3 regions of the Duganella sp. 3397 genome follow, and region 2 is predicted to be linked to each of the others. Evidence: predicted binding sites of a transcription regulator. Region 2 holds the regulator's gene; each other region holds the start of a gene.
The links. Region 2 encodes sigma-54, which starts transcription at its own class of promoters, with help from an activator protein. Its sites were predicted from a motif close to TGGCANGNAANCTGCTTT; they were not measured.
Positions count from the first base shown of each region.

Region 1: the regulator sigma-54 is predicted to act here: its motif matches at 2,043-2,060, upstream of J2X54_RS13420 (pilin).
Region 3: the regulator sigma-54 is predicted to act here: its motif matches at 2,180-2,197, upstream of J2X54_RS25300 (PEP-CTERM sorting domain-containing protein).

Region 1 is NZ_JAVDVB010000004.1:147,117-151,538, forward strand. It holds gene sucC (ADP-forming succinate--CoA ligase subunit beta) at 1-977, shown strand, start outside; gene sucD (succinate--CoA ligase subunit alpha) at 991-1,872, shown strand; gene J2X54_RS13420 (pilin) at 2,106-2,603, shown strand; gene J2X54_RS13425 (glycoside hydrolase family 2 TIM barrel-domain containing protein) at 2,642-4,422, opposite strand, start outside.
Region 2 is NZ_JAVDVB010000001.1:819,839-824,260, reverse strand. It holds gene J2X54_RS03630 (alginate lyase family protein) at 1-673, opposite strand, end outside; gene hpf (ribosome hibernation-promoting factor, HPF/YfiA family) at 739-1,098, opposite strand; gene J2X54_RS03620 (RNA polymerase factor sigma-54) at 1,174-2,658, opposite strand; gene lptB (LPS export ABC transporter ATP-binding protein) at 2,662-3,414, opposite strand; gene lptA (lipopolysaccharide transport periplasmic protein LptA) at 3,416-4,027, opposite strand; gene lptC (LPS export ABC transporter periplasmic protein LptC) at 4,037-4,422, opposite strand, start outside.
Region 3 is NZ_JAVDVB010000012.1:71,190-75,611, forward strand. It holds gene J2X54_RS25295 (glycosyltransferase) at 1-1,069, shown strand, start outside; gene J2X54_RS25300 (PEP-CTERM sorting domain-containing protein) at 1,146-2,129, opposite strand; gene J2X54_RS25305 (acyltransferase) at 2,275-2,955, opposite strand; gene J2X54_RS25310 (nitroreductase family protein) at 2,969-4,126, opposite strand; gene J2X54_RS25315 (ThiF family adenylyltransferase) at 4,123-4,422, opposite strand, start outside.

The DNA.
Region 1 (4,422 bases), on a different contig from region 2:
CGCTGGAACAAGTCAAAGAATACGCCGAGCAAATCCTGGGCATGCAGCTGATCACGCACCAGACCGGTCCAGAAGGCCAAAAAGTACGTCGCCTGCTGATCGAAGAAGGCGCGGACATCAAGAAAGAACTGTACGTATCGCTGGTCACCGACCGCGTATCGCAGCGCGTTGTCCTGATGGCCTCGTCGGAAGGCGGCATGGACATCGAAGAAGTGGCTGAATCGCATCCGGAACTGCTGCACTCGATCGCCATCGACCCATCGGTTGGCCTGACCGACGCTGAAGCTGCCGGCATCGCTGCCAAGATCGGCGTACCAGAAGCTTCGATCCCTGACGCTGTCACCAACCTGCAAGGCCTGTACAAAGCCTACTGGGAAACCGACTCGTCGCTGGCCGAAATCAACCCACTGATCCTGACCGGTTCGGGCAAGGTTATCGCCCTGGACGCCAAGTTCAACTTCGACGCCAACGCACTGTTCCGTCAACCAGAAATCGTCGCTTACCGCGACCTGGACGAAGAAGATCCAGCTGAAGTGGAAGCCTCGAAATTCGACCTGGCTTACATCTCGCTCGACGGTAACATCGGCTGCCTGGTCAACGGCGCCGGCCTGGCCATGGCCACCATGGACACCATCAAGCTGTTCGGCGGCGAGCCGGCCAACTTCCTCGACGTCGGCGGTGGCGCAACGGCCGAGAAAGTCACCGAAGCGTTCAAGATCATGCTGAAAAACCCAGGCCTGAAAGCCATCCTGGTAAACATCTTCGGCGGCATCATGCGTTGCGACGTCATCGCCGAAGGCGTGATCACCGCAGTCAAAGCCGTATCGCTGAACGTGCCACTGGTGGTGCGCATGAAGGGCACCAACGAAGACCTGGGCAAGAAGATGCTGGCCGATTCCGGTCTGCCGATCATCGCAGCCGACACCATGGAAGAAGCAGCCAAGAGCGTTGTTGCAGCTGCTGCCGGTCAAGCTTAATTAAGGAATCAACATGTCCATTCTGATCAATAAAGATACCAAAGTTGTCACCCAAGGGATCACCGGCAAGACCGGCCAGTTCCACACCCGCGGTTGCCGCGACTACGCGAACGGCAAAAATGCCTTCGTCGCAGGCGTGAACCCAAAGAAAGCCGGCGAAGACTTCGAAGGCATTCCAATTTTCGCTAACGTTGCAGAAGCGAAAAAAGAAACCGGCGCCAACGTGTCGGTAATCTACGTACCACCAGCAGGCGCAGCTGCCGCCATCTGGGAAGCCGTAGAAGCCGAGCTGGACCTGGCAATTTGCATTACCGAAGGCATTCCAGTGCGCGACATGATGGCACTGAAAGACCGCATGGCCAAAGCCGGTTCGAAAACCCTGCTGCTGGGCCCTAACTGCCCAGGCCTGATCACCCCTGACGAAATCAAGATCGGCATCATGCCAGGTCACATCCACAAGAAGGGCCGTATCGGCGTGGTGTCGCGTTCGGGCACGTTGACCTATGAAGCAGTCGGTCAGCTGACCGCACTGGGCCTGGGCCAATCGTCGGCAGTCGGCATCGGCGGCGACCCGATCAACGGTCTGAAGCACATCGACGTCATGAAAATGTTCAACGACGATCCTGATACCGACGCGGTCATCATGATCGGCGAAATCGGTGGTCCTGACGAAGCCAACGCGGCTTATTGGATCAAAGACAACATGAAAAAACCAGTGGTCGGCTTCATCGCCGGTGTCACCGCTCCTCCGGGCAAGCGCATGGGCCACGCCGGCGCGCTGATCTCCGGCGGCGCCGATACCGCACAAGCCAAACTGGAAATCATGGAAGCTTGCGGCATTACCGTCACCAAGAACCCGTCGGAAATGGCGCGTCTGCTGAAAGCCATGCTGTAATAGCCAGCTTGATCGCACGATAACAAAAGGGAGCCTTGCGCTCCCTTTTGTCATTATTGGGCTCATGATGAGCTGACGAAAATTGTCAGCGCTGACAAATCGCGCTGGCGCGACTGACAAAAAACGGCAGTTCTCGCGCTGCCGAGGCGCGGTTTGCCCCGGCGCAGAGCTGGCACAGCTATTGCGATATCTCAGGTGTGACACTGACCCATCTCAACCCCGGAGACGCAACCATGAAATCCCTCAAGTCCATGAAGTCCATGAAATCCCAGGCACAAGCCGGCTTTACCCTGATCGAACTGATGATCGTGGTGGCCATTATCGGCATTCTGGCTGCGGTGGCCATTCCTGCTTACAGCAATTACACGGTCAAGGCCAAAGTCGCCAACATCATGGCGGCAGCCGATGCCACCAAGACCGCTGTGGCACTGTGCGCACAGGAAGCTGGCGGTTCGGTTGCCAATTGCACATCCGGCTCGAATGGCGTGCCAACCGTTACGGCGACCAAGGAAGTGGCTTCGGGTTCGGTTACCGGCGGTAAGATCACCCTAGTGCTGGCTGAGGGCGTGGCCAGTGACTCCCAAGGAAAGACGGTCACCTTTGAGCCTACCGTTGACGCTGCCGCCACCAGCCTGACCTGGACCGTCGATACCAACTTGACCAATGCGGCCGCAATCGAAGCACTGAAGAAAAACAACGTTGCTAAAGTAACTGCACCAACAGGCGGCTAACTTGGCAAGAGGAATCGGCCGAATGCCGATTCCTCTGCTTACTGATCATAACTGTGCACGAACGGTTTTAATACTTCCCCCGCCGCACCCGGCGCACCTACCCAGCCTTGCAAGGCCTGGGGCCAGGCGCCAGCCAGCGGCAGCAGCAGGAACCGGCCGGAGATTTCCCCCACCTCGTCCAGCGCGACAACGGTTTCCGGCTGGGTTCCCTTATTCCCCAAGCCTCCAATCACCGCGTTGTGACTGAGCAGCGTGCGCGCGCCGTGGCGCTCCACGGCCACATCGGCTGCCGGCAGCGCCAGCGCAAAGCCTGCGCCGGCAGTGTCCGACAGCACCGCCAGTTCGGTCTGGCGCCGGTTGCCCTGGAAGCGGAGGTCGGCGCGGTTCAGGTGGTAGATGCCGAATTCGTTCAGTTGATCCTTGCCAGGGTAGCCGGCATACGGCCCTTGCCCCACCCAGCGGAACTCGGCCATGCCTGCCGGCGCCACCAGCGACAAACCCGCCTCCGAGACGATGGCGCCAGGCGCCAGCGGCCGATACGCATAGCTGACGGCGATCGCGCCCTTGCCGTCGATCTCGAGCGTGTAGCCGCCGACCAGGCCTTGCTCGCTGGCGAGTGCGGCGCCGCCATTGTTGCCTGGCCTACCTGGTCGGCCTGGGCTGGCGATGTGGTTGGCCTCGCCTGCGGGCAGCAGATCGTCCGGCTGAGCGGCTGCGCCTTTCGGCGCCGCCTCTGCCAGCGCAGCGGGTACCGGCAGGCGGTAAGTCGCGTGTACCGACAGCCGCACCCGCTCGCCCAGCCGCTCCGCCTTGATCACGGGCTGGTCGGCCTGTTCCAGGATCGACACCGGCCAGGTCCCCGATTTTTTCGCGCCCAGCGCCTCGGCCATGGTGAACCGGCGTCCGCCATGCGGCACGATGCCATCGACCAGCACCCGGCCGGCGCGGTCGCGGATCGCCAGTGCGCCGGTTTCGCGCTGCACGGTCAAGATCCATTGCGCGGTCGTGACGGAAGTTGCGCCCGCATCCTCGGCCAGTATCGGCGAATGAGGAGCAGGAGTGGCAGCAATACCAGGGGCAGCAGGAGTAGCAGTAGCAGTAGCAAGAGCAGCAGCAGGAGTCACGAAGGCCACAGGATCCACAGGAGTGGCCGTCCAGTTGAATTGTGCCGGTTCCGCGCGCAGCAGGTGCAAGCTGCGCTCGTTGATTTGCGTGCCGTGCTCGTCCACCGCGCGCAACTGCAAGACCAGCACGTCGGTGAGCGATGCGGCCGGTGCCGGAATGTCCACCGCGATGGCGGTCGCTTCCGTAGCGCGTGCTGGAGCCGACAGCGCCTCTTTGCCTTGCTGGCGTTTCACGCCGTTCTGTTGCAAGGCCCAGTGCAACGTGACGCCGCGCAGGCTGCGGAAGTCGTAGCGGTTTTCCAGTGTGACGGCGATGCGTTGCCGACCGGGTGCCACCCGCGCCGTGCGCTCGACGAACTGGACCGGTGCATATACCTTGCGCATCTGCCAGAAATCGACCTGCGGCGTGCGGTCGGCATAGACCAGGCCGTCGGCGCCGTCGAGGCCGTGGGTATCGTAGTACTGGTGGGGGTCGCGCCACGCGTATTGGGTCGCCTGATCGGGATCGACCTGCGTTGCCCGGCGACGCAGCAAGCCCTGGTCGTGGAAGTGCCACAGCGAGCCGCCCGCGAACACCGGGTTGGCTTGCAGTAGCGCCCACTGGTCCTGGATGCGGTCGCTGGCCAGGCCCAGGCCATGCGCGTATTCGGTCAGGATGGTCGGGCGCGTCAGCTTGTCGGCGTAGCCTGCCAGGG
Region 2 (4,422 bases):
CGGCGAACGCGTGGTAATGCAAGGCCTTGGCGCCGCGCGCCATTTCGGCTGGCAGTGCGCCGTCTGGCGCCACCTGGGCCATGGCGTTGTCGAACACGCCGTGGCCCCATTTTAAAAAGCGCTGGTCGCCGGTGACGGCGCCCACGGCGGTCACGGCCAGCCCTTCCCAGTAATAATGGTTGTTGCGCTTGCCCTTGCGGGTATCGGCGTGCGTGAGCGTGGCGTCGGCCAGCGTGGACAGCCACGCTTCGATGGATTTTTTCTGCGCCGGGGTGGCGGCCGGCTGCACGCGCGCGTAACTGAGCGCCAGGCCGCCCAAGGTCCACTTGCGCACGAAATACGCCTGCTCGCTCGACATCTTGCCCAGCATGGCCTGCTGCCCTGCCCAGCCCTCGAGCCAGTTCAAGGCGCAGGCGGCGTCCGCCGGTTTGCCGCTGGCCTGGTAGCGGCTGGCGTTGCGCGCCACGCCGGACAAGAATTGTTCGACCGGCTCGGTGCTGGCGATGTTTTTGGCCCGCCGCGCCGGGTCGATCACGGAGTGGTTGGCGTCGTTGTAGTAGCTGTTGGCGTCGATGTCGATGACGGCAGCCGGCGCCGGCTGGCACGTGGTGGCGTAGGAAGAGGAAGCAACAGCAAGAGCGGAAACGGTATAAACCAGGTAAACAATTTTCATGGAATCCCAAAAACAAGAAAGGGCGCCATGGTTGCGCCCTTAGTTGGTGTTGTCGCGCCGTTATTTTAAAGGGCGGCGGCAGCTGGTTCGAAGTTATCCGGGAGATGCTTGATCGCATCGTGGCCGTGCTGTTGGACTTTGCCTTTGTACTTCATGACCTGGCGGTCCAGCTTGTCGATCAGGGTGTCGATCGCAGCGTACAGGTCTTGCGACAGGCTCTCCACGTAGACCGTTTTACCGGACAGGCGCAGATTGATTTCAGCCTTTTGGCGCTTGGTTTTCTCTTTAAGGTTATCTACGGTCAGAATGACAGCAATATCAATCACTTGATCAAAGTGCCGTGTCACGCGTTCGAGCTTGCTCTGCACGTATTCACGAATGGCGGCGGTCACTTCGAGATGATGTCCACTGATGGTGAGATTCATACACACTCCTAAAGATAGATGTCGCTGACGGTTAGTGCGTTGCCCATTGATGCCGGGCACGCAGGAACCAGTGCACTACAAAGACTTGCGGAGACTGACTGGAGGGATTTTGAGGGCTTCGCGATATTTGGCAACAGTGCGTCGCGCAATCACCATGCCCTGTTCTCCCAGCATGTCCGCAATCTTACTGTCGGATAAAGGATTTTTAGGGTCTTCAGCTCCTGTCAGTTGCACGATCAATGCCCGTATCGCCGTTGAACTGGCTTCACCGCCTGCTTCGGTGGCGACATGGCTACCAAAAAAATATTTCAACTCAAACATGCCATGCGGCGTGAGCATGTATTTCTGAGTTGTTACCCGAGAAATGGTGCTCTCGTGTAAACCCAGTGTATCAGCAATTTCGCGAAGCACAAGGGGGCGCATGGCAACCGCGCCGTGCGAGAAAAAGTTCTTTTGTCGTTCTACTATCGCTTGCGCCACGCGCAGGATGGTGTCGAAACGCTGGCGCATATTCTTGATCAGCCACTTCGCTTCCTGCAGCTGCGCGCCCATGGCGCCCTCGCCGCCATCTCCCTTCTTCTGTTTGAGCAGGTTGGCGTACATGGCGTTGACGCGCAGGCGCGGCATGACGTCGTTGTTCAAACTGACCTGCCAGCCGGTACGCGATTTTTTCACGATCACGTCGGGCACCACGTAGTCGGAGACGTCGGACGCGAACGCCGCACCGGGATGCGGATTGCACTGGCGGATCACGGTCTGCGCCTCGCGCAGGTCTTCGTCGTCGCACAGCAGCGCTTTTTTCAGCTTGTTGAAATCGCGCTGGGCAAACCACGTCAAATGCTTTTCCACGATGGCCACGGCCATGCGTCGCGTGACCATCGGGATGCCGGGCAAGCGCTTGATTTGCAGCGCCAGGCACTCGGCCGCGTTGCGCGCGCCCACGCCGGCCGGATCGAAACTTTGCAGCAGCGACAACGCCGTTTGCAGCTCGTCGATATCGACTTCCAGTTCCTCGGGCAGGCGCGCGTGGATCTCGTCGAGCGCTTCTTCGAGGTAGCCGTTTTCATCGAGCGCGTCGATGATCAGTTCGACCAGCGCGCGGTCGCGCAGCTCGAGCACGGTCACGCGCATCTGCTCCATCAGGTGTTCGCGCAGGGTGCAGTGGTGGGCCTCGATCTGCGGGCGTGCGTCCTCGTCGTCGGGCGCCTTGCTGCGGCCGGCGTCGCTCCAGTCCATGTCCGCTTCGGCGGTGGTACTTTCGGTATCGGCAGCAGGGCCGTCGTAGGTGTCGGCCTCGCCTGCCGGCGCGGCTTCCTGCGGGCCCGACTCGGACGGCGCTTCGCCGGACGGCGCCTGCTGGCTGATGGCGCCGTCGGACAACAGGCGCAGTGAATGGTCGAGCGGATCGTCGAGCCGTTCGAGCAGCGGATTATCGGTAAGGAGTTGTTCGAGTTCCTGGTGCAGCTCCAGCGTGGAGAGCTGCAGCAAGCGGATCGATTGCTGCAGTTGGGGTGTCAGCGCGAGATGCTGCGAAGTTCGCAGTTGCAATGACTGTTTCATGGATTACATTCGGAAGTGTTCACCCAGGTAGACGCGGCGGACCGATTCGTCGGCGATGATGTCGTCCGGACGGCCCGAAGCCAGCACCGAGCCCTGGTTGATGATATATGCGCGGTCGCAGATGCCCAGCGTCTCGCGCACATTGTGATCGGTAATGAGGACGCCGATCTGCCGCTCCTTGAGAAAGCGCACGATGCGCTGGATCTCGATCACGGCAATCGGGTCGACCCCGGCGAATGGTTCGTCGAGCAGCACGAAGCGCGGGTTGGTAGCCAGCGCACGGGCGATCTCCACCCGGCGGCGTTCGCCACCGGAGAGCGAGAGCGCGGGGTTGTCGCGCAGCTTCTCGATTTGCAAATCGGCCAGCAGGGTATTGAGCCGTTCGGTAATGTCAGCCTTGGATAAAGACTTGCCGTCCACTTTTTGAATTTCGAGGACAGCGCGAATATTTTCTTCCACCGTCAGCTTGCGGAACACCGACGCTTCCTGTGGCAGGTACGACAGGCCGAGCGATGCGCGGCGGTGGATGGGCAGCCTCGAAATATCGACGCCGCTGATGTCGATGGTGCCGGCATCGGACGGCACCAGGCCGACGATCATGTAGAACGACGTGGTCTTGCCGGCGCCGTTGGGGCCCAGCAGGCCCACCACTTCGCCGCATTCCACTTGCAGCGAGACGTCGTGCACGACCTGGCGCTTGCCATAGCTTTTTTGCAGGCCGCGAACGATCAGGGTGCTACCGCAACTCGGTTCCATATCATTTCCCCGCAGGCTGGGTGGCAGGTGCTGGAGACGTCGGCTGGGCCGGCGCGATCGGCGGACGCTTGGACGACGGCTGGATCACCATGGTGCCGCGGCCGGCGCCCGGCTTGCTCTCGCCGCTGCTGGTATTCTTGACCGCGAACACTTCGCGGCGGCTGTCGTAGGAGATGAATTCGCCATCGACCTGGCTGGTCACCTTGCCCGCTTCGAGCTGCTTGATGCGGCCCTTGGAGATCAGCTTGACCAGCTCGGTCTTGTCGTCGTATTCGATACGGTCGGCCTGGCCTTCCACCCATTTATCGGTGTCGCCGTCGAGCTTCTGGCGGAACGTGGCCTGCACGCCGGGCGTGCCGGTCAGCACCACGAACTGGAAACCTTCGGGGTCTTGCGTGACCACCGCCTTGGGCGAGGTCATGCGGATAGTGCCGCGCGTGAGGATGACGTTGCCGGTGAAGGTCTTGATCTGCTTGACGTCGTCGGAGTCGGCCTGGTCGAACGATACTTCGATCGGCTTGTTGGAGTCGGCTTTTTCGGCGTGCGCCGGGATGGCCAGGGCCGCCAGCAGCAGTGCTGCCGACCAGAAGGTGTGCTTGGTGCTTGCTCTCATAATCTTCCTTTAGCGTGCCGCACGCGGCGGCACGGTGATCTTGCCGCGTCCACCCAGTTGGGTTTGCAGCGTTGCGTTGTTGGCGGTCATGCCCACGCCGGTGGCGACCGTATTGCCCAGGTGTAGCTCGACCGGTGCAGCGGTTTCCATCCGTTGCTCGTCCGGGAACACGGTGAGCGTGGACGTGGTCAGGCTCATGGCCTGCGACGCGGCGCCACTCTTGCCGCTGGCCGGGCGCACCACGCTGACGTTGCCGTTGAGCTTGACGCGTGAGTTGTCCTGGTCCACCCGGGCGGTGTCGCCACGCACCGTCATCGGTGGATGCTCGGCCGACAAGGTGTTGATGTAGGGCTTGACGATATCGGATGCTTCTTCGGCCGGCAGGTGCGTCAGCT
Region 3 (4,422 bases), on a different contig from region 2:
ACCCTTGCGCTTGCACAGCATTTCCAGCGAGCGTTTTCTGGCGGCGCTGGCGGCAGGCAAACCGGTCTACGATGCGGCCACTTTGCAACAGTACGTGGCGGACGATTTGCGCGTGCTGAACGCGGTGCGGCCGCACGTGGTGGTGGGCGACTTTCGCCTGTCGCTGTCGGTCAGCGCGCGCCTGGCCGGCATTCCGTACATCGGCCTGATCAACGCCTACTGGAGCCCGTACGTGCGCCAGCGCTACCGGGTGCCGGCGTTGCCGCTCGCGCGCGTGCTGCCCATCGCGCTGGCCGACCACCTGTTCCGGCTGGCGCGCCCGCTGGCGTTCGCCTTGCACAGCATGCCGCTCAACCGCGTGCGGCGCGCGCATGGCATGCCGGCGCTGGGGCCCGACCTGCGCCGCGTGTACACCGATGCCGACCACGTGCTGTATGCCGATATTCCGCAAATGTTTCCCGCGACCGCGTTGCCGGACACGCACGCCTACATGGGCGCGGTCACCTGGTCGCCGCCCACGCCGCTACCCGCCTGGTGGCACGAACTTGATGGCGCCAAGCCGGTCGTGTATGTCACGCTGGGCAGCTCTGGCGCCGGCCAGGTGTTGCCACGCGTGTTGCAGGCGCTGGCCGCGCTGCCGGTGACGGTGATCGCCGCCACCGCTGGCGGCGCCAGCCCCAGCGTGGTACCGGCCAATGCGCGGGTGGCGCCTTACCTGCCGGGCGCGGCGGCGGCGCGGCGCGCGCAACTGGTGGTGTGCAACGGCGGCAGTCCCACCTGCCAGCAGGCGCTGGTGGCAGGTGTGCCGGTGCTGGGCATTGCCGGCAATCTCGACCAGTACCTGAACATGGCGGGGGTGGTGGGCTGCGGCGCCGGCCGCCTGTTGCGCTCCGACCGCCTGACCGAGGCGGCGGTGCGCGATGCGGCGCTGGCGCTGCTGGACCAGACCCGGCCCGCCTCGCGGGCGGCGGCGCTGCGGCTGGCGGGACACTTTGCCGGCTACGACGCCGGCCGGCAACTGGCGCTGTTGCTGGACCGGTTGCGGACAGCAGAACAAGCAGCGCCATAAAAAAGGCGGAGCGGGCTGGCACCCGATCCGCCAAAAGCAGCCGCTGGCACGGCGTGAAAACTGGCAATTTATGACATTACGCAGGGCACAGGCCGGCGCCACCGGCCATCTTCGCATCGCTGGCGCCCGATTTACGGCGGGCCAGCGCCAGTCCGGCAAAGCCCAGGGCCATGATGGCCAGCGTGGCCGGTTCGGGCACTGCTTGCGCGGCAAACGATTGCGACGAATCCACTTTCAGGAATGGCACCGTGGTGGGCGTGGTGCCGTCCCACATCATGGTGGGCGTGAAGAACGACGGTACGTTGGTGGTGCCGGTGGTCTTGTCCTGGAAGATCGAGCCGGTCACGATGTCGAGGTAGTTGGCATCGACGTAATCGATCACGAAGCGGGCGTCGAACGAGCCGGTGCCCACGCCGTTGGTGGCCGTAAAGCTGGCGTCGTTGAAGACCAGGTGGCCCGACAGGATGATGATGCCGTCGCCGTCCGTGTCGCCTGGCGACGTGCCGCAGCCGGCCGAGGTGGAGCCGGTGCCATAGCAGGCCACGGTGTTGTTGCCATTGCCGGGCACGGCGGTGCTGCTGCCGGCGCCGGGTGTGATCTGGTCGAAATAGATGGCCAGGTTTTGCACGCCGGCGCGCAGCGGATCGACGTCCATGGCGGCCGACTGCGATGGCGGCAGGGTGAAGTGCGCGGTGGTGGGGGTCTGGAAATCAACTAGCTCCTGGAAGCGCACGACCTTGCTGATCTCGAAGGTCTGGTTAAGGCCGGCAGGGGTGACCAGGGCCGGGACATTGCTGTTGGACATGGTGCCAATCACCATCTGCGAACGCAGTTCGGTCAGGTAAGGCTGGGCGCCATTGGGACCGCCGACGTTAAGGCCGGGAATGAAGCCGGTGGCCAGGCCGGTGTCGGTGACATTGGTCCACAGGTCGGCATAGGTGCTGTAGTTGCCGGTACCGGTCGTGTCGAGCCCGACCACGGGGCCGGCGCTGGCGGTGAGCGGGGCGGCCAGCGCTGCCGCGATCGTTGCGGCGGCCAGCGCGGTTTTGCATGTTTTCATGGTTGCTCCCAGGGTAGGTGGCGCCCGGAAATCGGGGCCATGCCAGCTGTAGAGCAAAAGCCTTGCCAGGTTTGGCGATCGCTTTGGAATCAGGCACTTGCGCGCAGGCGGCCGTGCAAAGCGAAGTGAAGTGTAAAAAATTCCGTCACGGTTCAACCGGTGCAGCAGGCGCAGCTTTCAGGCGTCGCGCCGGTACCCCGCCCCATACCTCGCCGGCACCGATGCGGGTATCCTTGGTTACGACCGCGCCGGCCGAGACGATGGCCCGGTCGCCGATCTGCACGCCCGCCATGATGACCGCCGTGGCGCCGATGGTGACGGTGTCGCCGATCACGACCGCCTTCAGTTCGAGCCGTTCGCCTTCGATCACGTGGGCGAAGATCACGGCGTCGTGGCCGATGACGGTGTTGCTGCCGATGCGCGTGAGTGGCGGATCGAGCAGGGCGCCCGCGCTGTAGGTATTGGCGCCCAGCCGCGCGCCCAGCGCCAGGTACACCAGCCGCATCAACGGCACCGGCACCACGTGCGAACGCACAAGAGAGTTGAACAGCAGCAGGTAGAACAGCATGTTGACGTTGGCCACCAGCTCATGCGGCGAGCCTGGCGCCACGTCGCCTTCGCGCAGCGGCATGACCCTTAGAAACAGGCGGTAGAGCGCAAAGGCATACAGGTACAGCAGCACCACGCCCGCCAGCAACACCAGCACACCGCGAAAGTCGCCCAGCGGCAAGCAGCCGAACGCGGCCGCGCTGGCAACGGCCAGCGCCAGGCTCACGCCCAGCAGGCACAGGAACACAACAATATGACGGGGAGGAATCGCTCGCATGGTGATGAACGCATCATGGCGCGATGATCAGGTCAGCCAGCGGCCGGCGCAGTGACCGCGCCTGTGCCGGCGGCCCGGCGCCGATGCGGCCCATGAACACGGCACGGTCCCAGGCAGCCTTGCCGACCAGGCGTTCGCCGTCGTGGGCCAGGATGGCGGCGCGCTCCTGCATGCCGCGCGTGCCGGAAAATACCCGGCCGTCGCGCACGTAGCGGGAAAAGATCAGCGGCGTCATTTCCGGTTGCAATTGCAGGCCCAGCGCGGTGGCGGTGAGCCAGAAGCGCTGCATGGCGCGCCCGGCGGCCAGGTAGTCGCCGGTGCGGTGCGGACGGATGGGAGCTGCCAGCACGAAGTGGGCGGCGCAGGCCAGGCCGGGAATCAGGTCCATCTGCAAACGCGGCGCCACCGTGCCTGCCAGCCAGGTGTTAAAAAACTCGACACGGCGCCAGTCGTGCATCACCCAGCGCATCATTTTGGCGGTGAAGCGATCGACGCCGAGCGCGCGGTCGGGCATGCGGTCGGCGCTGTGGCGCGCATTCCACTCGATGACGGCCTGGTGCACCTGGTGCGCCTCGGGCATGGTCAGGCGCAGCTTGGCGTTGCGAAACATCAAGCCGGCCGCTGCCGTGCGCTGCCTGCCTTCCAGCCAGCAGACGGTGTAGCCGGCGGGCAGGGTGGCAGTGAGCGCGGCCTTCTCGCTGGCCGTGAGCGGACGGCGGCTCAATGGCAGCCGTTGCACGCTGCGCGTGATAATGTGCGCGGCCAGCGGGTCGGGCGCCAGGCCGGGCTGGTCGATGAATTCGACGGTGAGGGTGGGGCGGTGGGGCGGCGCGTCCGCGTGCGGCGTGATGCGAGTGGCCAGCTCGACAGTGCTGGCGGCAATCGCCATGGTCTCGAGCAGGGCGCCGATCGAGATCTGGCTCGGGTGGCCGTCGAGGTCGTACACGCAATGGTCGCGCGTGTCGTGGCCGTGGACCACCAGCCGGCGCGCGTCGAGTAGCTCGAAACGCCACGGCTGGGTGTTGTCGCCGCTGGGCGCCCAGCGCGCCAGCTCTAAAATGCTTTCCAGCGTGGGGTCGAGTCTGCGCAGCAGCCCGCCCGTGGGCGCGGCGCCGGACATGCCAGCAGGCCTCGAAGCGGCGTCGGCGCTTGCCGCTTGGGGCGGCTTCATGGCGCCGCCCCGGCCATGCGCTTGCGCGCCAGCATCATGGCGATGCGCTGCAAGGGGTGGCGGTTGCCGCCGGGCCGGTAAGTGCGGGTGAGCTTGTTGCGGTAGGCGTCGAACTGGTAGCAATGTGGTGCGGCCAGCACTTCGCCGCGGTTGAGCAGGATCTTGAGCGCTTCGGTGGCGGCTGCGCCGGCGCACAGCTCGCAGCCCATGATGGTGGACGGCCCGCGTTTTTCCGCCAGGTTGATGGTGGAGGGATCGACCAGGTAATCGCCGTGCAGGCCGGCCGGCGCCAGCCC